Regions from separate parts of the Xanthomonas sp. WHRI 8932A genome, predicted to be linked through region 1. Evidence: predicted binding sites of a transcription regulator. Region 1 holds the regulator's gene; the other holds the start of a gene.
What was found. Region 1 encodes FliA, which starts transcription of late flagellar genes. Its sites were predicted from a motif close to TAAAGTTTNNCNNNCNNNGGCCGATAA; they were not measured.
Positions count from the first base shown of each region.

Region 2: a site for FliA is predicted at 10,776-10,802, ahead of VC212_RS22020 (methyl-accepting chemotaxis protein). Genes of this name have one in related genera too.

Region 1 covers NZ_JAYGQQ010000007.1:341,353-355,733, forward strand. Annotated here, with positions in the region: gene VC212_RS13690 (hypothetical protein) at 304-753, shown strand; gene VC212_RS13695 (XVIPCD domain-containing protein) at 858-1,757, shown strand; gene VC212_RS13700 (chemotaxis protein CheA) at 1,988-3,643, opposite strand; gene VC212_RS13705 (protein phosphatase CheZ) at 3,646-4,272, opposite strand; gene cheY (chemotaxis response regulator CheY) at 4,272-4,664, opposite strand; gene VC212_RS13715 (RNA polymerase sigma factor FliA) at 4,700-5,467, opposite strand; gene VC212_RS13720 (MinD/ParA family protein) at 5,464-6,348, opposite strand; gene flhF (flagellar biosynthesis protein FlhF) at 6,335-8,014, opposite strand; gene flhA (flagellar biosynthesis protein FlhA) at 8,846-10,939, opposite strand; gene flhB (flagellar biosynthesis protein FlhB) at 10,936-12,066, opposite strand; RNA gene VC212_RS13740 (sX9 sRNA) at 12,348-12,423, opposite strand; partial or broken gene VC212_RS13745 (hypothetical protein) at 12,459-12,752, shown strand; gene VC212_RS13750 (EAL domain-containing protein) at 12,936-14,381, opposite strand, start outside.
Region 2 covers NZ_JAYGQQ010000016.1:6,233-20,613, reverse strand. Annotated here, with positions in the region: gene VC212_RS22045 (TonB-dependent receptor) at 1-1,824, shown strand, start outside; gene otsB (trehalose-phosphatase) at 2,695-3,459, shown strand; gene VC212_RS22035 (glycoside hydrolase family 15 protein) at 3,500-5,278, shown strand; gene otsA (alpha,alpha-trehalose-phosphate synthase (UDP-forming)) at 5,275-6,642, shown strand; gene VC212_RS22025 (membrane-bound PQQ-dependent dehydrogenase, glucose/quinate/shikimate family) at 7,705-10,143, shown strand; gene VC212_RS22020 (methyl-accepting chemotaxis protein) at 10,869-12,737, shown strand; gene VC212_RS22015 (thiol-disulfide oxidoreductase DCC family protein) at 13,128-13,562, opposite strand; gene VC212_RS22010 (DUF4166 domain-containing protein) at 13,549-14,079, opposite strand; gene pgeF (peptidoglycan editing factor PgeF) at 14,076-14,381, opposite strand, start outside.

The sequences.
Region 1 (14,381 bases):
AGCAATGCGTGCATATGGCATTGGGGGTAGTTGAGAGGCGTGCATGACACAGTGTTATTGAAAAACTGTCAAAATTCCCACTGCAGCACCAACACTCATTGGAGAAAGGCCGTGCCCCTTGCAAACGATCGAATGCGCTTTGCACTCACGGCATTGATTACCTGTCTGATCGCTGGCTGCAGCATGCAACCGCCGCCTGCAAACGTGCCTATCGCAAAGGAGCAGATAGAGATGAGAACGGTCGTCCCGTTGGTACGGAGCTTGACCCCACATGATCGTGGGCCTACAGAGCTGGAATTCGATGTGCCCGCACTGCCCGACGACGCGACTCCGCCCGTTTTCATCGGTGTGCGGATCACCGGTGTCGATCCAACTGCCGTCTCCCAAAGTGCTGACAGGCTGATTAGCGCTGGTGTTTCGGCCGAGCTCCACTTGGAGCGTATTGAACCATCCGGTCCGGTCGCCGTGGAATTGCAGCGTAGTCAGCGTGTGGGAGTAGGTCAGCAGGCGTCCATTCCCTTGTCAGCTGATGGTATGGCGCCTGGTCTGTTCGCTTTTGATGCGGACGGTACGACGCTGCAGGACGCCGGTTTGTCTACTGAGCAGACCGCGTCCAGGGAGTTGGCGTTCGGCTATAGCAATGCTGTCCAGCCAGGCCGTTATCGGCTCAAACTGCGCTTTGATCAGAACGCCGAGGCGCTGGTTGCGGCTAATGCGCAACTTCTTGTCGCTTACACCTACAAAGGAAAGTGAGGGGAATGAGCATGGATGATCATGAAAAGCGCTATGCAGTCACTGTCTACGTCGCTGCCGCAGGTACGCCGTTGATAGCCGGAGGCACATCCTTTGGTGGTCATATGTACTACTCGATTGACGACGGAACGACTGTCAAAAGTTATGGGTTCTCGCCTATCAAGCATGGCGAGGCTAGCGGGCCAGGAAAAGTTTCGTTCAATGATGTCGACACCTATCAAAAACCTTATTACTCACGCACGATGGAGATCGATAAGGCACAGTATGAAAAGCTGGAGGCCTTCGGCGCGGCCCCTGCTAAGCACGGATTCAATATGGAATATCACGGTGCTAAAAACAGTTGCATCGACTTCACATGGGATGCGCTCAATCATGCTGGACTGCACCGGAAGACAAAAGATGGAGTTGATAAAGGATTTGAGGGGGATATCAGACCCGTAGAAAACGTAGATGATATCAAGAGCATTCCTGCTCCTATGCCTAAAAGTGAGTTGAATGAGGAGCACAACAATCCGAAGCCCAAGCAGGAACTTTGGCAGAAGGTGATTGGCGAGGCGCGGTCGCCCGGTGAGCAGGTATCTCCGCTACAGGAAGCAGCGCAGGTTGCGAGACTTCCAACAGATCCGCTGTATCGCCAAGCAGAAGAGGCCGTTCGCCGCCTTGAGCAGGGTCTCGGTCGGGAGTACGACGACAACAGCGCCCGGCTGGCAGCAAGCAGCGCACATCTGGCCAAAGAAAACGGACTGTCGCGGATCGATCATGTCGTGCTGAGCGAGAACACCAAGTCCGTACAGCAGGGCGAGAATGTTTTCGTTGTAGAAGGTGCGTTGAGCGATCCCGCTCACAAGATGGCGCATATGAAGACGAGTGATGCGATTGCGCAGCCCGTCGAGCAATCCTTGGCGCAATTGCAGGCCTTGGGCGAAACGCAGCGCCAACAGCAATCCCAGCAGCAGGAGCAACAGCGAGAGCAGTCGATTGCGCCTCAACACCGGATGGTGTGAGGGCTAGTGAAGTAACGGTTCCGAAATAACGGTTCCAGTTTCACTTCCACGGCAGCCTGGCCGTCGCCAAACCATCGCGCCCATGCCTGCGCGCGTAGCGGCATAGATCGGCAGCGATGCTGCTAGTGAAACGACAACGGCCGCAGTACGCGGCCGTTGTCGTTAGATCAGGCAGCCAGGATCGTCTTCCCGATTCCCGATTCCCGATTCCCGATTCCCGATTCCAAAGATCAATGATCGCTGGAGCGCAATCCATCCACATCCAGGATCAGCGCCATTCGGCCGTCGCCGATGAGGGTGGCGCCGGCATAGCCGGGCAGGCCGCGCAGGGCGCGGGGGAGGGGCTTGATCACTACTTCCTCGCGGCCGCGGACCTGATCCACCACCAGGCCGAAGCGGGTTTCGCCGGCCTGCAGCAGCACCACGGTCAGCAGCGGCGGTTGATCGGCGGGCACGCCCAGCCAGCGGCGCAGGTCGATCAGCGGCAACGTGTGCGATCGGCGGTCCAGCACGGCGCGGCCGTCGAACCAGCCCAGCGAGGTCTGCGGTGCGTGCAGCACTTCGACCACGCGCGCCAGCGGCAGGGCGTACACCGCTTCGCCGGCCTGCACCAATAGCGTGGGCAGGATGGCCAGGGTCAACGGCACGCGAATCATGAAGCGGCTGCCACGGCCCAGTTCGGACTGGATCTGGATCTGCCCGCTCAACTCGCGGATACGCGACTGCACCACGTCCATGCCGACGCCGCGGCCGGAGATATCGGTGACTTCGGCCTTGGTCGAAAAGCCCGGCATGAAGATCAGATGCAGACACTCGTCGGTGCTCAGACGCGCAGCTGCTTCGGCATCGATCAGGCCCTTGTTGCGGGCGATTTCACGCAGACGTTCCGGGTCGATGCCGGCGCCGTCGTCCTGGATTTCGATGCTGACGTAGTCGCCTTCCTGCTGCGCAGACAGGCGCACATGGCCGCTGCGTGGTTTGCCAGTGGCTTCGCGCAATGCCGGCGATTCGATGCCGTGGTCGATCGCATTGCGCACCAGATGCACCAGCGGGTCGGCCAAGGCTTCGACCAGATTACGATCGAGCTCGGTTTCGGCGCCGACCAGTTCCAGCTCAACTTCCTTAGACAGGGTGCGCGCAACGTCGCGGGCCACCTTGGGGAAGCGCGAGAACACCTTGCTCACCGGCTGCATGCGGGTGCGCATGACCGCGGTCTGTAGGCGGGCGGTGGCGATATCCAGCACGCTGACCGCGCGGTCGAGTTCTTCATCGCGCAGACGGGTGCGCAAGGTCTTCAACCGGTTACGCGAGAGCACCAGTTCGCCGATCAGATTGACGATGGCGTCCAGGCGCTTGGTATCCACGCGCACGGTCTGTTCGGCTTCGGCGCCACCCTTGGCGCCAGCTTTCGGTGCGGCCTTGGCGCCCGGCGCCGGCGCGGCATGGCCGTCGTCGTGCGCAGGCGCCGCAGCTGCGGCCTTGGGCGCGGCCTTGACCGCCGGCGGTCCGCTCTTGGCATCGAACTGTGCGATCAGCGACGGCGGTGCATGCGGCACGGGTTCGCCCGAGCCCATTGCATCCAGCATGGCCTGCAGATAATCCAGCGACTGCTGCGCGGCATCGAAGTGATGCGCCTGCAGCACTGCCTGGCCCGAGCGCGCCATGCCGAGGGTTTCTTCGGCGGCGTGGCACAGCTCCACCATGGGCTTGATCGCCAGAAAGCCGGCGCCGCCCTTGAGCGTGTGGAAGCCGCGGAACACCGCGTTGAGCTGGTCGGCTTCGTCTGGCGCCTGTTCCAGCGACACCAGCTGTTCGCCGAGGCGATCCAGGATTTCCTGGGCCTCGACGATGAAATCGGCAGCAATATCGTCTGGAACAGCACTCATGGTTACAACCCCAATCCGGACAGCAAATCGTCGGCGTCGTCTTGCGACACCGCGTGACGGTCCAGGCCCTTGACCGCAGGACCGGCAAGACCGCCGTCGTCTTTCTTCGGCTCGGTGCTCTTGGGCGGCAGGCCCAGCGCGCCGAAGCCTTCATGCACGCGGCGCACGATCCCGGCCACGCGGCGAATGATCTGCCCGCTGAGGTCCTGGTAGCTCTGCGCCAGCGACAGCTCGGTGAGGTTGTGGCGCATCTGGTCCATCAGCGCGCCCTGGTCCTGATTCAGACCGCCGTCGCGCAGCTTGTTGGCCAGCTCGCGGCATTCTTCGACCAGATCCAGGGTGCGATGGCTGGCCTTTTCGGTCATTTCCACCACGTGGTCCAGGCGCGAGCAGGCATCGTCCAGTTCGCCGGCTTCTTCGGGCACGGTGGGCAGCTCGCCCAGCGCCTGCCCAAGTTCGCGCGCGAGCCGGCTCAGGCCCTGCATCATCGGACGCGTGCGCAGGGCGGCGAGGTGATCGACCTCGCGCTTCCACGCAGCTTCGTCACCGCTTTCCAGTGCATCAAGCGCACCTTGCAGACGCTCGATCAACGCAGCGCGTTCGGCATTCGTCTCCACGGTGGCGTTCATCAGGCGGTCGCCGCCAGACGTTCGAACACCTTGCCCAGCTTTTCTTCCAGCGTCTGCGCGGTGAACGGCTTGATGATGTAGCCGTTGACGCCGCACTGCGCCGCTTCGATGATCTGCTCGCGCTTGGCTTCGGCGGTCACCATCATCACCGGCAGGTGCTTGAGCTTGGCGTCGGCGCGGATGTTGCGCAGCAGGTCGATGCCGGTCATGCCGGGCATGTTCCAGTCCGTCACCACGAAATCGAACGGGCCAGAGCGCAATGCAGCCAGCGCGCTGTTGCCGTCTTCGGCCTCTGCGGTATTGGTGAAGCCGAGATCTGCCAACAGATTCTTGACGATACGTCGCATCGTCGAGAAGTCGTCCACGATCAGGATCCGCATGTTCTTATTCACATCAAGCTCCTAACACGAAAAAATACGCGAAAAAATTAGTCGTCAATTTCGACACCGGCGTCGGCCAGTTCGAAGACTTTGAGGCGGCCGCGCAAACGCACTACGGCCTGGCCATGGATCTGGCAGACGCGCGACTCGCTGACACCGAGCACAGCGCCGATTTCCTTCAGGTTCAATTCCTGTTCGTAGTACAGCGACAGCACCAGCTGCTCGCGCTCTGGCAACTGGCCGATGGCCTTGCCCAGCTCGCGGCCGAATTCGCCACGCTCCATCATCTGCTGCGGGTTGGGGCCACCCTTGGCGGTGGTGTCCAGCTCGCCGTGATCTTCGATGCGCGATTCTAGGCTCAGCACCTGGCCGCGTGCGGCGTCTTCCATCAGGCGCAGGTAATCGGGCAACGGCATTTCCATCGCGGCGGCCACTTCGGTGGCGGCGGCGGCGCGGCCGGTGTTCTGCTCGATCTTGCGCACTGCGGCGGCAGCGTCGCGGGCACGGCGGTGCACCGAACGCGGCACCCAGTCGCCACGGCGAATCTCGTCGATCATCGAGCCGCGGATACGGATCGACGCATAGGTTTCGAACGAGGCGCCCTGGTCGGAGTCGTAACTGCGCGATGCTTCGATCAGGCCGATCATGCCGGCCTGGATCAGGTCGTCCACTTCCACGCTGGCCGGCAGACGCGCCGCCAGATGGTGGGCGATGCGGCGGACCAGATCGGCGTGCTGGGTCACCACGTCGTTGGCGTTATTGCGCTGCACGGCGCGGTACTGCGCGGTGGCCGTGGTTGCGGTAGCAGTGCTCATGCGGCCACTCCCCGTTGGATGATGCGTTCGACAAAGAACTCGACGTTGCCGCGCGGCACGGTGGGAGCCTGCCAGCGCGAGGTACGGCGTGCGATTTCGGCAATGGCCTGCGCCGACGGACTGGCGGGGTAGGCCTTGATGACGGGTTGCTGACGCTGTACCGACAGGCGCAACCAGTCGTCCTGCGGCACGTGGCCGAGATAGTTCAGCGACACATCGCCGAGGAATTTTTCGCAGACGCGCGAGAGCTTGTCGTACAGCAGGCGGCCTTCGTTGGGGTCGCGCACCATGTTGGCGATGATCTGCAGGCGGTCCACGCCGCGTTCGCGCGAGAGCACCTTGATCAGCGCGTAGGCGTCGGTGATCGAGGCCGGCTCGTCGCAGACCACCACCACGGTGTCCTGAGCGGCCTGGCAGAAGGTCAGCACGCTGTCGGTGATGCCGGCGGCGGTGTCGATGACCATCACGTCCAGGTCGCGTTCCAGTTCGGAGAACACATTGACCAGGCCGATGTGCTGGGCCGGAGCCAGTTCCGCCATGTGGCGGCGACCGGAGGCGGCCGGCACCACCAACACGCCGCCCGGGCCTTCGATGATCACTTCATCGAGCGTGCAGCGGCCGGCGATCAGGTCGGCCAGGGTGAACTTGGGCGAGAGTCCCAAGACCACATCCAGGTTGGCCAGGCCAAGGTCGGCATCCAGCAGCAGCGTGCGTTTGCCCATGTCGGCAAGCGCCACGGCCAGGTTGGCGGAGATGTTGGTTTTGCCCACGCCGCCCTTGCCACCGGTCACGGCAATCGTGCGCACCGGGCCCAAAGGCTCGGGACGGGTCGCCGTCAGGGGGAAGGCGTTGGTCAGCTTTGCGTATTCACGCGACTGCATGGTTGTGCTCCGGAGTACAGGGCTTATCGGCAGCGCGCCGTAAATCTTCAAGACGAAGAACGAGACTGGCGGCATTGGCGCGGTGCAGGTCGTCGGGGACCCGCTGTCCGTCAGTCACCCAGGTGATGGGCAGTTGGTGGTCGACCACCACCGACAAGGCGCTGCCGAAGCGGCCGGTCTCGTCGAGTTTGGTCAGCACCACGCCTTGGGGTTTGGCGTGGGCGAAGCGGCGCACGACCTCGTCGAGGTCGGCAAAATGGGAGTTGGCGGGCAGCACCAGCAGCGAGGTGACCTGCTGGGCGGCGCGCAGCCAGTTGAGCTGGGCAGCCAGGGCGCGGTCGCGCTGGCCCATGCCGGCGGTGTCGATCAGCACCAGCTTGTAGTCGCGCAGGCGATCCAGCAGCGCGAGCAGGCTTTCGGCGCTGTCGGCCTCGTGCACGGCGATGCCGAGCTGGCGGCCGTAGCTGTGCAGCTGCTCGCGGCCACCGACGCGCAAGGTGTCGGTGGTGACCAGGGCCACGTCGCGCGGGGCGTGCTGGGCGGCGAAGCGCTGCGCCAGCTTGGCGATGGTGGTGGTCTTGCCGGCACCGGTGGGGCCGACCAGGGCGATCACGCCGCCGCGTTCCAGCGGGTCGATCGGAGCCACCGGCAGACGCTTGGACAGCAGGCCCAGCATCAGTCCGCGGCCGCGGTGCAATTCGGTATCGGCCGGGATCTGCATGGCGACATCGCGGGTCAGGCCGGCATCGAAGCCGTAGTCGTCCATCAGCTCCAGCGCCTGCGCACGCACCGGGGAGCCACGCAGGCGCTCGTCGGTGAGGCGGTTCATTTCGCGCTCGATCATCTGACGCATCAGCGCCAGTTCGCCACGCAGCTGCTTGAGTTCTTCGTCGTTCTGCGGGACCGGCGCGGCGGCCACCGGCACCGCGGCCAGCGCGGCGGGGGCGACGACGATCGGCGGCAATGCGGCCGGCGGCAGGATCTGCGGCAGCGCGTCGTCCAGGTTGAAGTCGGCCTCGTCGTCGAATGCGTCGTCGTCCTGCCCATGCGCGGCGTAAGCCGGGGCGGCGAGGGCTGCGGCAACGACCGGGGTCGGCGCCTGCACCGGAGCGGCCTGTACGGCGGGGCGCTGCACCGGGGCGGTAGTCAAAAAGTCGGCGAACAGCTGTTCCGGCACGGCCGACAGCGCGTGTTCCTGACGCTGCACAACCGGGGCGGCGACATCCTGCACGGCCGGCATCGGCACCACGCTGCGGATCGGGGCGGCCACCGGGGCCTGACGCGGCACGCTGACCGGCTGACGCAGGGCCATCGCAGCAATCATTTCTTCGGCGGCGCTGGCAACGCGCTGGCGGTGGCTCATGCCGGTCTCGGCGGCCGGCTTGAGCGGGGCATGCACCGGAGCGGCGGGGCGGGCAGCGGCCTGCACCGGAGCCTGCTGCACGGGCGCCTGCTGCAGCGGAGCGGTGTGGGTGATCGGCGCATCGGAGCGTGCGGTTTCCAGCGCACGCTGCACGAGTTCTTCGTCGTAGTTGCTGGCAGCGACGATCTCGATGCCTTCAGCGGTACGACGGTTGGACAGGATCACTGCATCCGGGCCGTGCTCTTCACGCACCATGCGGAATGCGGTGCGCATGTCCGGGGCGACAAAGCGTTTGATCTTCATGCCACGTGCCTCCAGGAACGGGACCCGCCGGACGCCGGACGGGTGCGCGATGAATGTGGGTGTGTTGCCAGCGTCATGAGTTGCCTGTCCCGTTCGGTTGTTCCAAGTCCTGCCATCCGCCCCGCAGCGGTGGTGCTGTCTGCGGTCTCGCCAGAGCTAATGCACGCGGCGTGCCAAAACGGCGGTGTTGGGTTTTTGGCGAGTGGGTGCGGGGCGCGCGCGGTGGAGGCTGGGTACTGAGGCTGAGCCGGGCTTGCTGCGCTAAGTGGATGTTCTGATTGAATTTTTCGACGGCATTGGGTGCCGGTGCGACGGCGTCCCTGTGCTGGACGGCAGCGCAGATCGCGTGTCTTGGAGCGCATTGAACGCCCGCGCGAATCGCGACAGCGTCGCGCTCGTCATGCTTCCCAGGGTCGGTGGCATGCAATCGATTGGGATTTTGCCGAGTGGCGGATTTCCGGCGCCTGGCGTTGGCGGTTGGTAGCCGCCCTGCGGCGATTGCTGGAGGACGCGATAGAGGCTGTCAGGTTGTACCGGAGCGCCGATGCAGTCGTAGGAGCGCACCTGGGCGCGATGGGGCTGTCCCGGTAAAGCCGTCGCGCCCGGGTGCGCTCCTACGGAAAGGGGGCGACGATGTTGCTTAGTGGTAGGTCGTCGTCCGGAACACCGCGCGTTGCCGCGGTTGAGCATGCAGAGCGGCGTCAACTGCGCCTGGTCAGGGGGCACGCTGCATCGTAGGAGCGCACCTGGGCGCGATGGGGCTGTCCCGGTAACGCTGTCGCGCCCGGGTGCGCTCCTACGGAATTAGGGCGATGACGGTGTGCTTTCGAATCAGCTGATCGTGCCGACCAGCTTCAGGCGTTTGTCTTCCGGCACTTCGCTATACGCCAGCACCGACAGGCTGGGCACGCTGTGGCGGACCAGGCGGGCCAGGGCGGCGCGGACCGTGCCGGGTACCAGGACCACGGCCGGTTCGTTGCGGGCTTCCTGCTTGCCGACGCAATCGGCCAGGCTCTGGTGCAGACGCTCGGCCAGGCCGGGCTCCAGCGCCACACCGTTACCGTGGGTGGATTCCTGCAACACGCGCTCCAGCTGCGGGGCCAGCGTGAATACCGGCAGTTCGGCGGACATGCCGGCGATCTCCTGCACGATGAAGCGGCCCAGCGAGGTACGCACGGCGGCGGTGAGGGTGGCCGGGTCCTGGCTCTGCGGGGCGTGCTCGACCAGCGCTTCGACGATCTTGCGCAGTTGACGCACCGGGATCCGCTCGATCAGCAGGTTCTGCAGCACGCGCACCACCACCGACAGCGGCAGCGCCTTCGGGGTGAGGTCTTCGACCATCTTCGGCGCGGTCTTGGCCAGGGTGGCCAGCAACTGCTGCACTTCTTCGTGGCCAAGCAGTTCCGGGGCGTGTTCGCGGATCAGGTGCGACAGATGCGTAGCCACCACGGTAGCCGGGTCGACCACGGTGTAGCCCATCGATTCGGCGTAGGAGCGCTGATGCGGCTGGATCCAGGTGGCATCCAGGCCGAACGCCGGATCCTTGCCGGGAATGCCGTCCAGCTGGCCGAGCGCACCGCCCGGGTCCAGCGCCAGCTCGCGGTCGGGATAGATCTCGGCGGTCGCTACCGGCACGCCATGCACCAGCAGGCGATAGGCGTTGGCCGACAGTTCCAGGTTGTCGCGGATATGCACCGGCGGCACCAGGAAACCGATGTCCTGGGTGAGCTTGCGGCGCACGCCCTTGATGCGCGCCATCAATTCGCCGCCCTGGTGCTTGTCCACCAGCGGGATCAGCCGGTAGCCCACTTCCAGGCCCAGCGGGTCGATCGGGCGCAGTTCGTCCCAGCTCAGTTCGGCGCTGGCCTGCGCGGTGGCGGCTGCGGCGGCGGCCTTGGGGTCGCTGGCGGGGTCGCCGGTCGGGGCGACCACCAGGCTGCGCTTGTACATTTTCCAGGCGATCACGCCCAGGATCAGGCCGAGCGTCAAAAACGCGACGTTCGGCATGCCCGGCACCAGGCCGACCAGGCCCAGGATGGCGGCGGCCACCGCCAGTGCGCGGTGCTGGCCGAACACCTGGCTGATCATGGCGCCGCGCATGTCCTGCGCCCGCGAGGCGCGGGTCACCAGCAAGGCGACCGAAGACGACACCAGCAGGGCCGGCAGCTGCGCCACCAGACCGTCGCCGATCGACAGCAGGGTGTAGGTGGACGCGGCATCCACAAAGCTCATGTCGTGCTGGAACATGCCCACCGCCATGCCGCCGATGAGGTTGATGAACAGGATCATGATGGCGGCGATGGCGTCGCCGCGGATGAACTTGTTGGCACCGTCCATTGCGCCGTAGAAGTCGGCTTCTTCGCGGACCTCTTCGCGGCGGGCCTTGGCCTCCTCACGCGTCAGCAAACCGGCGTTGAGGTCGGCATCGATGGCCATCTGCTTGCCGGGCATAGCGTCCAGGATGAAGCGGGCGGTCACTTCCGACACGCGCCCGGCACCCTTGGTGATGACCACGAAGTTGATGATGGTCAGGATCGCGAACACCACGATACCCACGGCGTAGTTGCCGCCGATCACGAACTGGCCGAAGGCCTCGATCACCTTGCCGGCCGCGGCGTGGCCGTCCTGGCCGTTGATCAGGATCACGCGGCTGGAGGCGACGTTCAGCGCCAGCCGCAGCATCGTGGTCATCAGCAGCACGATCGGGAAAATGGTGAATTCCAGCGGGCGCTGCACGTAGATCACCGCCAGCAGCACCATCAGCGAGATGGCGATGTTGAAGGTGAACAGCGCGTCCAGCACCGGTGCGGCCAGCGGCACCATCAGCATGGCCAGCATGGCCATCAGCGCCAGCGGGGCGCCCAGGCCGTTGCGCAGCAACTCCATGACGCGACGGGCGTTCAGCGGGGTAGGTTGGGCGCTCATGCGCTGGCTCCCTTGCCGAACTCATCCACGTCCAGCGAAGGCAATTCCGGCATCGGGCCGCCGTTCCAGCCGCGTAACTGGTAGACGTAGGAGAGCACCTGGGCCACGACCGAATAGAGTCTCACGGGAATTTCCTTGCCGATTTGAGCTTCCCTATACAAGGCGCGTGCCAAAGGCGGTGCGGTGACGATCGCCACCCGGTGTTGTTCGCAGGCTTCGCGGATGCGGAAGGCCATTTCGTCCACGCCTTTGGCCACCACGATCGGGGCGCGCATCTTGCCGCCTTCGTACTTGAGCGCCACCGCGTAATGGGTCGGGTTCATCAGCACCACGTCGGCCTTGGGCACCGCTTCCATCATCTGGCGCTGCGACATCTGCATCTGCATCTGGCGGATGCGGCCCTTCACTTCCGGGCTGCCCTCGCTTTCTTTCATCTCGCGCTTGATCTCTTCGCGCGTCATCTTGAGCTTCCGCATCCAGTTCCACTTCTGGTACGGCGCGTCGATGGCGGCCAGCAGTACCAGCGCGCCGGCGGTGTAGAACAGCAGGCTCTTGGTGAAGTGCAGGCCGTTGCTGATCGCCTGTTCCAGCGGCTGGTTCACCAGCGAGCGCAGGCCGTGCAGGTTCTTGGAGATGCACAGCCAGGCCGCCAGGCCAACGAACAGCAGGCGCAGGATCGACTTGACCAGCTCGGCCAGGCTGTTGCTGCCCCACATGCGCTTGATCCCGCTGGCCGGGTTGAGCTTGGTGAGGTCGGGCATGATGGCCTTGCTGGAAAAATGCAGGCCGCTCATCAGCAGCGGGCCGGCCAGCCCGGCCAGCAGGCAGATGCCGATCAGCGGCAGCATCACCCACAGCAGCTGCATCAGCAGGTCGCCGAAGTGGCCGAACAGCGCCATCGGGTTCTCGCGCATCCTCGGGTCGGGGCTGAGCGCGGTCTTCATCCACACCGCCGCGCCGTCGCCGATGCCGCCGGCCAGTGCCATCAACCCGAACACGCCGGCGCCGAACACCGCTGCGGTGGACAACTCCCGCGATTGCGGGATGTTGCCCTGCTCACGTGCTTCGCGCAGGCGTTTTTCGGTGGGAAGCTCTGTACGCTCGCCGCCGTCGTCGGACTCGGACATGGAGGTGCCGGTGGGGGATCAGCCTGGTCTCATGCAAGCGGCGTTCCAGTTTCGGAGCGGGAATCGGGATTGGGGAATCGAAAAAAGCAGTGGCCGCGCGTTGAGCTGCTGGAGGGTTGTGGCGACGGTGAGGGGCGAGGGCAGCCCGTCGGTCTACAAAAGCGCGGCTAACAAACTGCGTGACGTCACTCTAGTGCAGGCCGGCTGATCTGCTACTTGGCTGCAGTGTCCTTGCCTGCCCACTATCGCAGGACACGCTGCAAGTACGTCCATGTAAGAGCGGCTAACAAAACGTAGCGAGCAGTCGTCAGGTGGGTGTGGACGGCGCGGAGGAGCCGGAGTGTACGGGTGGTACATGCCGATTCCGAGCACCGGCCGCGCCCGCCTGGTGGCTGCACAGTCGTTTTGTTAGCTGCTCCAAGCTCCTTGGTGGCATCCATGCCGCCAAGGGTCCCGCGACGGTGAGCGGGCAAGGACCAGTCACGCTAGTCGTTGTGCAGAGCTTTCACCACGCAACCAGCAGCGGTCTGGCGCAGTGCCTTCTATTCTTCAAAGTCACCAGCCGGCTGTCTGGCGCGGTGTTCTCGCCGCTTGCGGGACCGTTGGCGGCATGGATGCCGCCATCGAGCCCCCAGGGACGGGTTCACGGCGTGTCCCGCGAGCGGCGAGGGCACCGCGCACTCGACCCTACTCGGCGCTTGGCCTTGGCCTGTGACCGCAGGATGCGGCCGATAACGCCACTGCGCTCACTGCCCGGCAAACGCTCGCTACGTGCTGTCAGCCGCTCCACGTCCAGGCTGGTGCTCGGCCTGGCTGGGAGTCGTTGAGCATGAAGGCTGGGCCGAGAGTCGTTCGACGTCGTTTGTTGCTCAGCTGGCCAGGCGACGCGGGCCGTCGCGTTGGGCGACGACCACTGCAATGAAGCGGTCGGCTTCCATCGGCCGGCCCAGCAGATAGCCCTGCAGCTGGTCGCAGCCCAGCCGTTCCAGGGTGTTGCGCTGGGCGGCGGTTTCTACGCCCTCGGCCACCACCTGCAAGCGCATGGTGTGGGCCAGCGCCACGACGGCGGCGACGATGGCGATATCTTCGGCGCCGCTGTCCATGGCCTGCACGAAGCTGCGATCAATCTTGAGCTCGTGCGCGGGCAGCTTGCGCAGGTAGAGCAGGTTGGAATAGCCGGTGCCGAAATCGTCGATGGCAATGCGCACGCCCAGTGCATTGAGCTGGCCAAGCGTGCGCAGGCAGGCCTCGGCATCGCGCATGGCCATGGTTTCGGTGATTTCCAGGGTGAGCTGGCCGGGGGCGATCGCATGCTCGGCCAGGGTGGTGGCCACTTCGTCGAGCAGGCTGGGCGAGGCGAGCTGGGTGGCCGACAGGTTCACCGCTACCCGCCAGTCGCCGTGTCCGTCGTCGCGCCACGCGCGCATCTGCCGGCACGCCTGCTGCAGCACCCAGCTGCCGAGCGGGCCGATCATGCCGCTGCGTTCGGCCAGCGGAATGAAGCTGTCCGGCGGCACCAGGCCACGTTCTGGATGCTGCCAGCGGATCAGCGCCTCGGCGCCGATCGGGCGGCCGTCGTCGGCGCAGTATTTGGGCTGGTAGTGCAGCACGAACTGGCCCGATTCCAGCGCGCGCGGCAGATCCTGCAGCAGTTGCAGGCGCTCGCGGGTGGTGTCGGTCATCGCGCGCTCGAAGAAGCGGTAGCGATTGCGCCCGGCCTGCTTGGCATGGCCCATCGCCGCATCGGCGTGCGTCATCAGCTGGTGCTCGCTGCCGGCATCTTCCGGATACAGTGCAATCCCGATGCTGCTGCTCAGGCGCAGCTCTTGATCGCCGACCAGAAACGGCACCGCCAACGCCTGCACCAGATGCCCGGCGATGGCCGCCGCGTCTTCCGGGTCGGCGATATCGGCCACCAGCACGAATTCATCCGCGCCCAGCCGCGCCAGGCTGCCGTGCGCACGCCGATGCGCGCTCAGGCGTTCTGCCACCACCACCAGCAATTGATCGCCGACCCGATGGCCGTAGCCGTCGTTGACCACCTTGAAGCCGTCCAGGTTGATCAGCATCACCGCAAAGCGCTGCCCATCGCGTTGCGCGCGCTCGATGTTCTGCAGCACGTGCTCGTGCAGCAGCACCCGGTTGGGCAGGCGGGTGAGCGGGTCGTGCAGGGCGGCCAGCGCCAGATCGGCGTTGGCCTGCGCCAGCGATTGCGCCAGCACTTCGGTGTGCTGCTGATGGCGGCGCGACAGCACCGAGATCACCAGCGCCAGGATCAGCAGGCCCAACGTGACCGCCACCACCACCGCGGTCAG
Region 2 (14,381 bases), on a different contig from region 1:
GACGGCCAGACCAGTTACGCCAGCGCCAAGGTCGGCTCGCTGCTGGGCGATGACGGCGGCTTCTTCAAGGTCGGCCTGGAATTGAAGAATCGCGAAGCCACCAACCGCGCCGGCTTCGATCAGATCCCGCCGTTCGAAGAGCAGACCCCGGACAATCTGGCCCTAGCCGGCCGGCGCAATTACGTGCTCGGCGACGGCGCCACCAAGGGCTTGAACGCCTGGCTCAATACCAAGATTCCCTTCAGCGCCAGCGGCGAGTTCTACGCCTTCGGCACGTACAACCAGCGCGACACCGAAGGCGCAAATTACTTCCGTTACCCCGACAGCAGCGCCAACTGGCGCGAGATCTACCCCAACGGCTACCGGCCGATTTCCGAAGGCGAAAATCGCGATCTGCAACTTGTTGCCGGCGCACGTGGGCAGTGGGGCAACTGGGATTACGACGCCAGCGTCAACTACGGCCGCAACGATTTCACCTACCGCCTGCGCAACTCGCTCAACGCCTCGCTCGGCACGGGCAGTACCACCGCGTTCAAGACCGGTGATTTTGCGTTTGCGCAGACCGTGGGAAATTTCGATCTGACCCGTGTGTTCGACACTGCCGGCGCCACCCATACCTTCGGCACCGGCGCCGAATTCCGCCGCGAGCAATACCGCACCCATGCCGGCGACCCGGCCAGCTACGCCGCCGGCCCGTTCACCGACCGCCCCACCGGCTCGCAGGCCGGCGGCGGGCTCACCCCGCAGGACGAAGCCGATCTGTCGCGCAATGTCGCCAGCGCCTATGCCAACGTCTCCAGCCAGTTCGGTGAAAAATTCTCCACCGACCTGGCCGGTCGCTACGAGCATTACCAGGACTTCGGCAGTCAATGGACCGGTAAATTGGCCGCGCGCTATGCGTTCGCCCCGGCATTCGCGCTGCGTGGCGCCATCTCCAACAACGTGCGCGCGCCATCGCTGAGCCAGATCGGTTACGAAGCCACTTCCACCGGTTACGACGCCGCCGGCCGGCTGACCCAGGGCCGGTTGCTGTCGGTCAATAACCCGATCGCCCGCGCGCTCGGCGCCACCGATCTCAAGCCGGAAAAGTCGGTCAACTACAGCCTGGGCTTCACCAGCAAGTTGGGCGATCACTTCGACCTGTCGCTGGATTTTTTCCAGATCGATATCGACGACCGCATCGCCTTGTCCGAAGACATCACCGGCGACGCCTTGACCAGCTTCGTGCAGCAGAACTTCGGCGTTACCGGCGTGCAGAGCGCCAGCTATTTCCTCAACGCCGCCGATACCCGCACCCGCGGCGCCGAGCTGGTCGCCAACTGGCGCCAGTACGCGTTCGGCGGCGATCTGTTGCTGACCGGCACCTACAGCTATGCCAAGACCGAGCTGGAAAACATCATCGCAACGCCCGCGCAATTGCTGGCCTTGAACCCGGACTACGTGCTGTTCGGCGTGGAAGAAAGCAACACGCTTACCGACGCGGCACCACGCACGCGTGCCGCACTGGCCGCCAACTGGAACAACCAACACTGGAACCTGCAGACGCGCGTGAACCGCTATGGCAGCGCCACCCGCGTGTTCGACTTCGGCGGCGGTTTCGTGCCACGCCAGACCTATGGCGCCGAATGGCAACTGGATCTGGAAGCCGAATATCACCTGGGCACACAGTGGACGCTGGCCATCGGCGGGCAGAACATCCTGGACAACTATTCGGACCGCTCCATCGACGATATCGCCTACTTCGGCAACCTGCCCTACGACGTGCTCTCGCCGATCGGCAGCAATGGCGCGTACTGGTATGGGCGGGTGCGGTATACCTTCTGAGCAACAGCGCAGGCTGCAAACCCCCTTTCCCCTCGGGAGCGTGCTCTAGCCCCTCTCCTGTGGGAGAGGGGTTGGAGTGAGGGTACGGACGAAGCACCCGTGTCCTTCCAAGTGCACGAGGCTTCGCACGTACCCTCATCCGCCCCTTCGGGGCACCTTCTCCCGAGGGGAGAAGGGAAGAACACTGCTGCTACCGCTTTAGCCCCTCTCCTGCGGGAGAGGGGTTGGGGTGAGGGTACGGGCGAAGCTCCCGTGTCCTTCCAACTGCACGTGGCTTCGCCCGTACCCTCATCCGGCGCTACGCGCCACCTTCTCCCGAGGGGAGAAGGGAAGAACACTGCGGCTACCGCTCTAGCCCCTCTCCTGCGGGAGAGGGGTTGGGGTGAGGGTACGGGCGAAGCTCCCGTGTCCTTCCAACCGCACGAGGCTTCGCACGTCGCCTCAGCCGGCGCTACGCGCCACCTTCTCCCGAGGGGAGAAGGGAAGAACACCGCGGCTGCCGCTTTAGCCCCTCTCCCTTCGAGAGAGGGGTTGGGGTGAGGGTACGGAGCGAAGCCTCCGTGTCCTTCCAACTGCACGAGGCTTCGCCCGTACCCTCATCCGCCCCTTCGGGGCACCTTCTCCCGAGGGGAGAAGGGAAGAACACTGCGGCTACCGCTTTAGCCCCTCTCCTGCGGGAGAGGGGTTGGGGTGAGGGTACGGGCGAAGCTCCCGTGCCCTTCCAACTGCACGAGGCTTCGCACGTAGCCTAAGCCGGCGCCACGCGCCATTTTCTCCCGAGGGGAGAAGGATAGGCAGTTGCATGTATCTACCAGCACCCACTGCCGTTCCATAACCTGAATCTCACACCGGTTTGCGCACACTAGTGCAATGGCAGACGCGCATTCCCCCCTTCCGTCGCCGCCATTGCTGGACGATGCCTGCGCATTGTTTCTGGACGTGGACGGCACCCTGATCGACTTTGCCGACAGCCCCGAGGCCGTGCGGCTATTGCCCGAGGTACGCGAAGCAATCGTCCAGCTGAGCGAGCGCCTCAACGGCGCCATCGCCCTCGTCAGCGGACGTCCGCTCGCACAGCTCGATGCCTTGTTCGCACCACTGCTGCTGCCGGCCGCCGGCCTGCATGGGCATGAGTTGCGCAGCGATGTTGCCGCACGTGCCGCCATGCCGCAGGACACTTCTGCATTCCTGCATGGCCTGCATCAACGCGCTGCGGCGCTGACACATAAACACGCAGGCGTGCTGGTCGAAGACAAAGGCGTCAGCGTTGCGCTGCATTGGCGCGCGCAACCGGACGCCGGCCCTGATGTGTTGGCCTTTGCGCAGGACGAAATCGCCCAGCTCTCCGGCTATCGCCTGCAGCCGGGCGACCACGTGGTGGAATTCGTACCCGAAGGCAGCAACAAGGGCCTGGCCGTCGAACAACTGATGCAGACCGCCGCCTTTGCAGGCCGCACGCCGGTGTTCGTCGGCGACGACCTCACCGACGAATTCGGCTTCGAAGCGGCCAATCGCTTAGGCGGCTGGAGCATTCTGGTCGGCGATCGCGCACAGACCAGCGCGCGTTTTCGCGTCGACGGCACTGCCGCTGTGCATGCGTGGCTGCACCACAACGCGCGCCACGCATCACCGTAGGCGCGCTTCCTTTCGCTACTTACAGGATCGTTTGCACCTCATGACCGAGCCAAACCTGGATCTGGGCGTCATCGGCAATTGCAGCTTTGGCGCATTGGTCGATCGGCAGGCACGCGTGGTGTGGAGCTGCCTGCCCGCCTTCGACGGCGACCCGGCCTTTTGCAGCTTGCTGTCGCCCAAGACCGAAGGCGGCGATTTTGCGGTGGAGCTGGAAGACTTCGTCAGCAGTGAGCAGCACTACCTGCCCAACACTGCCGTGCTGCGCACCGTCTTGCGCGATAGCCACGGTGGCGAAGTGGAAGTCATCGACTTCGCACCGCGCTGGCGCAATAACGGCCGTTTTTACCGGCCTGTCAGCATCATCCGGCAGATTCGCCCGCTCGCTGGCAACCCGCGCATCGTGGTACGCGCACGCCCGCTCGCCGACTGGGGTGGCCGTACGCCCGATACCACCTGGGGCAGCAACCATATCCGCTGGGTGTTGCCGGAATTCACCTTGCGCCTGACCACCGACGTGCCGGTGCGCTTCGTGCGCGACGGCTTGCCGTTCGTGCTCAGCCACCCCGTGAGTCTGGTGCTGGGCGTGGACGAATCGCTGACCCGCTCGCTCACCGGCTATGTGCAGGAAGCGCAGGAACGCACCGAAGAATATTGGCGCGAATGGGTGCGCTATCTCTCCATTCCGCTGGACTGGCAGGAAGCGGTGATCCGCAGCGCGATCACGCTCAAGCTGTGCCAGTACGAAGATAGCGGCGCGATCATTGCTGCGATGACTACGTCCATTCCGGAAGCGCCAAATACGCCGCGCAACTGGGATTACCGGTATTGCTGGCTGCGCGACGCTGCGTTCGTGGTGCGCGCGCTCAACCGGCTCGGCGCCACGCGCACGATGGAGCAGTTCATCGGCTACATCTTCAACATCGCCACTGCCGACGGCACGCTGCAGCCGCTGTACGGCATCGGCTTCGAATCGCAGCTGGAAGAGCATGAAGTCGACACGATGGAGGGCTACCGTGGCATGGGCCCGGTGCGGCGCGGCAACCTGGCGTGGATCCAGCAACAGCACGATGTCTATGGCAGCGTGGTGTTGGCCTCGACGCAATTGTTCTTCGATCTGCGTCTGAAGGATCAAGGCGACGCCGACACCTTCCGCCGGCTCGAACCGCTGGGCGAACGTGCCTATGCGCTGCACAACGTGCCCGACGCCGGCCTGTGGGAATTCCGCGGCCGCGCCGAAGTGCATACCTACACCGCCGCGATGTGTTGGGCCGCGTGCGATCGCTTGTCGAAGATTGCCGACCGCCTGGCCTTGCCCGAGCGCAGCGTGTATTGGCAGCAGCGCGCCGACAGCATTCGCGAGCGCGTGTTGGCCGAAGCCTGGAGTGAAGAACGCGGTCATTTCACCGACACGTTCGGTGGCCATCGTCTGGATGCCTCGCTGCTGTTGCTGGCCGACATCGGCATCGTGGATGCCGACGACAGCCGCTTCGTGCGCACGGTCGAAGCGGTCGGCCGGGTGCTCAAACATGGCGATGCGCTGTATCGCTACATCGCGCCCGACGACTTCGGCGAGCCGGAAACCAGCTTCACCATCTGCACGTTCTGGTACATCGATGCGCTGGCCTCCATCGGCCGCAAGGACGAGGCACGTGAATTGTTCGAGCGCATTCTGTCGCGCCGCAATCACCTCGGCTTGCTCTCGGAAGACCTATCGTTCGAAGACGGCGAAGCCTGGGGCAATTTCCCTCAGACCTATTCGCATGTCGGTTTGATCATCGCAGCGATGCGCTTGTCGCGGAGCTGGCAGGAGGCGTCATGAGTCGTTTGGTGGTGGTATCCAATCGTGTTGCAGTGCCCGGCGAAAACCGTGCCGGCGGCCTTGCAGTCGGGTTGTTGGCAGCGCTCAAGGAGCGCGGCGGCATGTGGTTCGGCTGGAGCGGCAAGACCGCCCGCGGCGATAGCGGCGGCATGCACGAGCAAACCGAAGGCGACATCACCTTCGTCACCATGGACCTCAACAAGCGCGACATCGACTCGTACTACAACGGCTTTGCCAATCGCACCTTGTGGCCGTTGCTGCACTTCCGGCTGGACCTGGTCGATTACGACCGCGCCAAGCGCGAAGGCTATCTGCGCGTCAATCGCTTGTTCGCAGAAAAGCTGGCGCCGCTGCTGAAAGACAGCGACACCTTGTGGATTCACGATTACCACATGATCCCGCTGGGCGCGATGCTGCGCGAGCTGGGGGTGGGCTGCAAGATGGGCTTCTTCCTGCATGTGCCGATGCCGTCGGCCGATTTGATGCAGGCGATGCCCGATCACGCGCGCTTGTTCAGTACCTTTTATGCCTACGATCTGGTCGGCTTCCAGACCCAACGCGATGCCGAGCGCTTCAAGGCGTATGTCCGCCTGTTCGGTGGCGGCCGCATTCTGGACGGCGATCTGGTCGAAGGCCCGGGCGGGCGGCGCTTCACCGCCTCGTCGTTCCCCATCGGGATCGACACCGATCTGATTGCCAATCAGGCAAAGGCATCCGTCAGCAAGCAAGCCGTGCGCGATCTGCGCGAAAGTTTGCGCGGGCGGCAGCTGGCCATCGGCGTGGACCGGTTGGATTACTCCAAAGGTCTGCCGGAACGCTTCCAGGGGTTCGAGCGTTATCTGGAACGCTATCCGGATCAATCCGGCAGCCTGACCTATCTGCAGATCGCACCGGTATCGCGCGGCGATGTCACCGAATATCGTCAATTACGCGGGCAGCTGGAACAGATCGCCGGCCATATCAATGGTGGACATGCGGGGCCGGACTGGACGCCGCTGCGCTACGTCAACCAGAACTTCAGCCATGCAACATTGACTGGTTTCTATCGGGCCGCATCGGTGGGCTTGGTAACGCCATTGCGCGATGGCATGAATCTGGTCGCCAAAGAATTCGTGGCCGCGCAGGACCCCGAAAATCCCGGTGTCCTGGTGCTGTCGTTGCTGGCCGGCGCGGCGGACGAAATGAAGGAAGCGCTACTGGTCAACCCGCACGATCTGGACGGTGTGGCCGATGCCATTGCGACGGCAGCCAGCATGCCGTTGGCAACACGTATCGAGCGCTGGCGGGCGATGATGGATCATCTGCGCAAGAACAACATCAACCACTGGCGCCAGCGGTATCTGCAGGCACTCGCAGACGCCTAAGCTTTCCTCGGTGCGGGGGAATATACGCAGACTCGCTGCGTGCATTGCCTTCTTCCTGCGAGAGGCTGGATACATTCCCTTCTCCCTCCGGGAGAAGGTGCCCGAAGGGCGGATGAGGGTACGGCAGTCACGCGAGCAATCCGACATTGTGCTCGATGGACTGTCGCAGCCCTGGCTTGAGCGCTGTGCTTTGGTGCGAGCGACGTACTCTGGATTGAGCACTGTGCTCTGGATTCACCGTGGTGCTGAAGTGCCCGCATTTTTTTGCCAATCCCAAATCCCAAATGCAAAATCCCGGCTTCAAACGCCGTCGCCTGACGCAATCCGGCGCGATACGGCCGCACCGGTGCCCTGCGCTCTTCGCCATGCGCGGCACGGCGCACAAACTCGCTGCATGCATTTCCTTCTCCCTCCGGGAGAAGGTGCCCAAAGGGCGGATGAGGGTACGGTTACAAGGGATTTCCGGCAGGTGCACTTGTAGCCATGCGGGAATTTCAAGCACAGCTTTAAGCCACAGCGCTCTAGGGCACAGCGAAGTCAAAGGCTTCCACGCCCTTCAGGCGCGGGTGGCCTCTTCGGCCACGCATGACTGCGGTGCTCGGCTTGCTTTAAGGCGACTGGGTGAGTCAAGAGCAAAAAACTGAGCTAAGCAAAGCAACGGCAAGGCCAATGCAGAGCAAGCCGAACAAAAAAAGCAATTCGAAAGCGACAGCGAATCTCGCGTGCATCACTGGTCAGGTATCACCGCGCATCACCCGAAAATGTCAGCACCCTTCGCTGCACTGCTCAAATTCCACGCAAATTCAGTACATCCGAGCTGCAGGTTGGAACGGTGGTTCCTATTCCGTCACGGACAGGCGGCGCTCAGAGGTCTAAAATATTCACATGAGTAGCGCTGAGGACCCTGGGAGGGGCTGCGCGTTCATATCCAAGGTCGCCGGCAGCCTTTGCCAACGGGCGACCTCTCTCCCTCCACGACTTGTCGCCGGTGCATGCCGCCCAAGTCCTTCCTGATATCTCAAAATGACTGATCAATCCTCAAAACGTGGGCTAGGCACCTGGTTGCTGGTGGCCTATGCAGTGGTGATCGCCGTGCTCGGTGCGGTGCTCGCCTACGAAGGCGGCCGTCTGGTCGCTGTCGGCGGTTCCTGGTACTACCTGCTCGCGGGCATTGCGCTGCTGCTGGCCGGCGTGTTGCTGGCGCTGGGCAAGCGTGCCGGCCTATGGCTGTTTGGCGCCACGCTGGCCGCCACCATCGCGTGGGCGCTGTGGGAAGTGGGTCTGGATGGCTGGGGCCTGGTCCCACGTCTGGCCTGGATGTCGGTGCTGGGCCTGGTACTGCTGCCGTTCTGGGGCGTGGCGCGTCGGCGCATGCAGCCGTTGTCCGGCGCAGGCTATGTCGTGGTGACCGGCGTGCTACCGATCCTGGGCGCAGCGCTGATCCTGTGGCCGCTGTTTATGCCGCGCAATGTGGAGCTGGCCGACGCATCCAAGCAGCCGGCCGACAACGCCACTGCCTTCAGTCGCGGCAGCGTGCCCAGCCCGGACGGCAATGTCGCGGCCAATCACGACGCCAGCAACTGGACCGCGTATGCCGGTTCCAACCTGTCCAATCACTACACCCCCGGCGCGCAGATCACTCCGGACAACGTGAAGAACCTCAAGGTGGCCTGGGAATTCCATACCGGCGATCTGAAGCCGGCCGGCTCCAAGCTGGGTTATGCCTTCCAGAACACCCCGCTCAAGATCGGCGACCTGCTGTACATCTGCACCCCGACCCAGAAGGTGATCGCGGTGGAAGCGGCCAACGGCAAGGAGCGCTGGCGCTTCGACCCGCAGACCAACCCCAAGGCGATGGCCGGTGTGGCCGCCACCACCTGCCGTGGCGTGTCTTACTACCAGGCGCCGGAAGGCACTGCCGACTGCCCGACGCGGATCTTCTGGCCGATGGTCGATGGTCGCCTCGGCGCGCTGGACGCGCAGACCGGCAAGTTGTGCACCAGCTTCGGCAACAACGGCTATGTGGACCTCAATGCCGGCACCGGCAATACCAAGCCGGGCTTCGTCGGCCCGACCTCGCCGCCGGTGGTGATGCGCGGTGTGGTGATCCAGCCGACCGGCCAGGTGCGTGACGGTCAGGAAGGCGATGCGCCGTCCGGCGTGGTGCGCGGCTTCGATGCCCTCACCGGCCAGCTGCGCTGGGCCTGGGATCTGGGCAACCCGGCGATCACCGCCGAACCGCCCGCTGGCCAGACCTACACGCGTTCGACCCCGAACGTGTGGTCGCTGATGGCGGCCGACGACGAGCTGGGCCTGGTGTATCTGCCCACCGGCAATGCGTCCGGCGACTTCTTCGGCAAGGGCCGTACCCCGCAGGATGAGGAATACACCGCCTCGTTGGTCGCTGTGGACGCGGCCACCGGCAAGGAGCGCTGGCATTTCCGTACCGTCAACCACGATCTGTGGGACTACGACATCGGCCCGCAGCCGAACCTGGTCGATTGGCCGGTCGCCGGCGGCGGCACCCGTCCTGCGGTGATCCAGGCCACCAAGTCCGGCCAGGTGTTCGTGCTGGATCGTGCCACCGGCGCACCGTTGATGCCGGTCAAACAGATGGCCGTGCCGCAGGGCACCGACCACGGCGACTGGACCGCTGCCACCCAGCCGATCTCGCCGGGCATGCCCAACACCGTGGGCGCGCCGAGCCGCGAGGTCGAAACCATCATCGAATCCGATGCCTGGGGCATGACCCCGTTCGATCAGCTCGCCTGCCGTATCCAGTTCAAGCAGCTGCGCTACGAAGGCATGTTCACCCCGCCGACGCTGCAAGGCTCGCTGGCGTTCACCGGCAACCACGGCGGCATCAACTGGGGCGGCGTCTCGGTCGATCTGCAGCGCGGCATCATGGTGATGAACAGCAATCGCCTGCCCTACACCTTGCAGGTCTATACCCGCGAGAAAATGAACGAACTCGGCGTCGTGTCGGTGTTCGACGGCAAGAGCAAGACCCCCGGCTACATGGCGCAGAAGGGCCTGGCCTATGGCGCGCGCAAGGAGCCGTGGATGTCGCCGCTCAACACCCCGTGCGTCGCCCCGCCGTGGGGTTACATCTCCGGTGTGGATCTGCGCACGCAGCAGGTGCTATGGCGCCGTCCGCTCGGCACCGGCTACGACCAGGGCCCGATGGGCATCCCGTCCAAGACCAAGTTCGAGATCGGCACGCCTAACAACAGCGGCTCGCTGGCCACCGCCGGCGGCGTGACCTTCATCGGCGCAACCCTGGACGACTTCATGCGCGGCTTCGACACCCGCACCGGCAAGCAGGTCTGGGAGACGCGCGTGCCGGCCGGCCCGCAGGCTGCCCCGCTGAGCTACACCATCGATGGCAAGCAGTACATCGTGGCCGCCGTGGGTGGACACGACCGCATGGAAACCAAGTCCGGCGACAGCGTCATCGCCTGGGCCTTGCCGGACGCTGCACCAGCGGCGCCGGCGAAGTAATCGCCGGCCCTTTTGGGCAGTGACACAACAGACCGGCCGTCGCGAGACGGCCGGTTTTTTTATGGGCGGCCTGTCGATTGGGCGGATCGTCGTTGTCCGGATGCGGCGGAGCATGTGGTGTGCGGTCGGAACATGTGGTTCCGGCAGCACGCCTGAATTGCACGGTGTTGCATCCGCCGATGACAGGTGTGCCAAAACTGCGGTTTGACCGACGGGCCATCGGCGTCGCACCGAGCCGTGTCGGAGTGAGGTCTTTCCGAAGTTCTTCGGGTCGCTGCCTTTCAAGTTCTCCTGCTGCGATTTCCCGACACCCGGTGCACTGCCATAGCGGTGGTTTGTGCCCGCTCTGATTTCAGCGCAAACCCGACACCGGCAACAGTGCAAAGCGCGCTAGTCGCCGCTGCCAGATCAGAGAGAAGCAAACCGCCCACCTGCATTCCATCGGAGCGCGGAATTGCGCGGCCTCACGACAGCCTAATTTCACGTGGAATTTACAACCAGGAACACTGATTCCGGGCAGCCGCGAGCTGCTCAAAACATACGCACCGCAACTGAAAACGCTTCCAAATCAACCACATCAGCTTTTTACGTGGTCCGCAGCACGCATTCCGATAAACGGTCCTTTCACACCATCATGATTCGGGCTCAGCCGCCGATACCCCATTGCAGCCCACTCCTGCCGCACACCGTTCCCCCTTTCCCAGAACACTAGTCGGACTCAGCCTATGTTGCCTTCACACGATGCCGCACCCGTTTCCCGCCCACCGGCGGATGCAAACGTTGCGCGTACCACCTGGACTGCATGGATGCCCGCTGCCGCACACCTCGCGCTGCTGGCCTTGCTGACGTTCTATGCAGCCACGCTGGTGCCCGGCGGCGTCGGTAGCGCGTTCGCGAAGCTGTTCCCGGCCCTGCTGGTGCTCGGCGCGGCCAGCGTCGGCCTGTGGTGGTGGACGCGTCGTCGCAACAGTGCGCAGCTGCAGCAGGCAGTGAGTGCCGTCGCTGCGCTGGGCGAAGGCCGCTTTCAGCGCCTGGACGCGCGTACCGCCTCCGGTGAACTGGCACCGCTGCTGCGCACGTTGCAGGCGACCCAGGACAAGCTGGCCATCCGCATCGACGTGATGGAACAAGGCCTGCGCCACGGGCAGTTCGTGATCAAGGCACTCGACGATCTGGACACCATGATCCGCATCGCCGACGACGACGGCCAGGTGCTGTTCGCCAACCGCAAGCTGCTCGCGATGCTCAAGCTGATCGAGCCGGATGTGCAGAGCTTCCGCCCCAGCTTCCATGCCGAAGGATTCGTCGGCGGCAGCATCGGCGACATCTACCCGGACAGCCAGGCCGCCATCGACCGCATGCGCGCGTTGAACGCGTCCAAGGCCGTGCGCGCGCCGTTCTTCGGGCGCCAGATCGACTTCGTATACAGCCCGATCATCGCCGCCGACGGCACCAAGCTGGGCACCATCGCGCAGTGGATGGACGTCACCGCGCAGGTCAACGCCGAGCAGGCACTGATCCAGATCATCGATGCGGCATCGGCCGGCGATTTCAGTCGCCGCATGCAGGTCGACGGCATGGATGGCGTACTGCTGTCGCTGGCGCAAGGCATCAACCGCATTTACGACTCGGTGGAAACCCACCTGGCCGCGTTGGCACGCGTCATCAGCGCGATGGCCGAAGGCGACCTCACCCAGCGCGTGGACGGCGATGCGCACGGCATCTTTGCGCGTCTGCGCGACGACACCAACCAGACCGTCGCCCGTCTGACCGAAATCATCGGCGGCATCCAGACTGCATCGGACACCATCCGACAGGCTGCGGTGGAAATCGCTGCCGGCAATACCGATCTGTCCGAACGCACCGAGCAGCAGGCGGCGAATCTGGAAGAAACCGCAAGCTCGATGGAAGAACTCACCTCGACCGTGAAGCAGAATGCCGAAAGCGCGCTGCAGGCCAACCGCCTGGTGGTGGGCACCGGTGAAGTGGCGCAAAGCGGCGGCCAGGTGATGGACGATGTGGTCGCCACCATGAGCCAGATCAGCACCGCCTCGCGCAAGATCGGGGAGATCATCGGCGTCATCGACGGCATCGCGTTTCAGACCAATATCCTGGCGCTCAATGCCGCAGTGGAAGCAGCACGTGCCGGCGAACAGGGCCGCGGTTTTGCGGTCGTCGCCTCCGAAGTGCGCGCATTGGCGCGGCGCTCTGCCGATGCGGCAAAAGAAATCAAGACGCTGATCGCTGATTCCACCGACAAGGTGGAGCTGGGCTCGGGGCTGGTGCATCGTGCCGGCGCGACCATGCGCGAGATCGTCGGCTCGGTCAAACACGTCACCGACATCATGAGCGAGATCACCTCGGCCAGCGCCGAGCAGTCCAGCGGCATCGAACAGGTCAATCGCACCGTCGCACAACTGGATGAGGTCACCCAACGCAACGCCGCGTTGGTGGAAGAAGCCACCGCCGCCGCACGTAGCCTGGAAGAACAGGCGGTGGAACTGGCCGATGCCGTCTCGATCTTCCGCCTGCAGCCTGCGCACAGCGGCAACTCGAATGTAGTGCGCGCAAGTTTCGGAAACGCGGCGGCATAAATCGTAGGAGCGCACCTGGGCGCGACGGAGCTTTATCGGTAACGCCCCATCGCGCCCAGGCGCGCTCCTACGCCAAGCAACAGTGCGTGTCTGCGATCCTCGATCCGGCACGCGCAGCCGCAAACAACATGCCGAATCGAAGAGCCATCGCACAGATGAGCCAATCTTCGTAGGAGCGCACCCGGGTGCGCTCCTACGCAAAGTAAGCGTGCGTGTCTGCCATCGTTGGTCCGGCACGCGCAGCCGCAAACAACACGCCGAATCGAAGAGCCATCGCACAGAAGAGCCAATCTTCGTAGGAGCGCACCTGGGCGCGACGAAGCATTACTGGTAACGCCCCATCGCGCCCAGGTGCGCTCCTACGCCAAGCAGGCTTGGCGGCAGCGAGGGCTAATCCAGGAACCGCGCACGCTGCTCGGGTGTTGGCAGCATGCAGTGCTCGGTACGCCCGAACCAGCGATAGCGATTGCGCGCGATCAGGCGATAGCCGATGTCGCGCAAGCCACGTGGGACCACGCGCAACACTGCAAACAAGCGCCAAACGCCACCCAAACCGGCCAGCACGCGCACGATCGCATCGCTGTCGGTCCATGCACCGGTGTCGTCCACCAGCAAAAACGACAGCGGATCATCGGGATCCAGCCCGTGCTGCTGCAACAGCGCGCGCCCGGCGTGCCCCTGCATCGCGGCAAAGCGATAACGCCCACGTCGATCGTGGCGCAGCAGCAACGTGACCCAGCCATTGCACAGCAGACACACGCCATCGAACACGATGGTTGCCGGCGCACTGCGCGCATCAACCTGCGGCGATTCAACCTGGCGCAAGCCAACCCTCGTAGCGAATGAACGGCCCGACCAGCGGCAGGTGCACGTCGACGAAAAATCCATAGCGGCCAGCGTCGGCATGCTCGCGGCAACGCACCTGCTCGAACCAGCGCGCAGGCAGCGGGATCCAGCCGAATGCCCACACGCGCGTGGCCTGCCAGTACAACGCGTCGGCATCGGCACGCAGCGCGAATTCGAAGCGCACCGCGCCCAGGTGCTCGCGCAGTGCGCCGCCCTGCCGCCACAACCGCGAATACATCGGCAACCCGGCAAAACGCCGATGCCAACGCTCGCCGTGCGCATCGACCAGAAACTCCACTTCGACATCCACCTCGCCAGTGCGCGGCAACCGGCTCAGCAACGCCAGCAACGGCACCAAGGCATGACGACCGCGCTGAATCTGCGCCCTTCCGCCAAAGGTCTGCCGCTGCTGCACCGAGTGCAGCGCACGCACCGGCGCAGGCAGATGCGCGAACGCATCCTGGCCGAGTACCTGCGCGAACAATGGCGTGTTCAGGGCGCGATCCAGGCCAGCGTGGCCATGCGTCCGCTGCGACGGTCGCGGCGGTGCGAGAAGAAGCGTTGCGGATCAGAAATGGTGCACAGCCCGCCGCCATGGATCGCGCTGGCCGGCACGCCGGCACGCTGCAAGCGCTGGCGCGCCAGTGCATACAGATCCACCTGCCAATGCCCCGGCCGCGTGGCGCTGAAGGCGTCCTGCGCCTGCGCATCGTCGGCGACGAAGGCATCGAAGACGTCCTGCCCGATTTCATATGCCTGCGGCCCCGCGGCCGGCCCCAGCCATGCGATCAAGCGCGA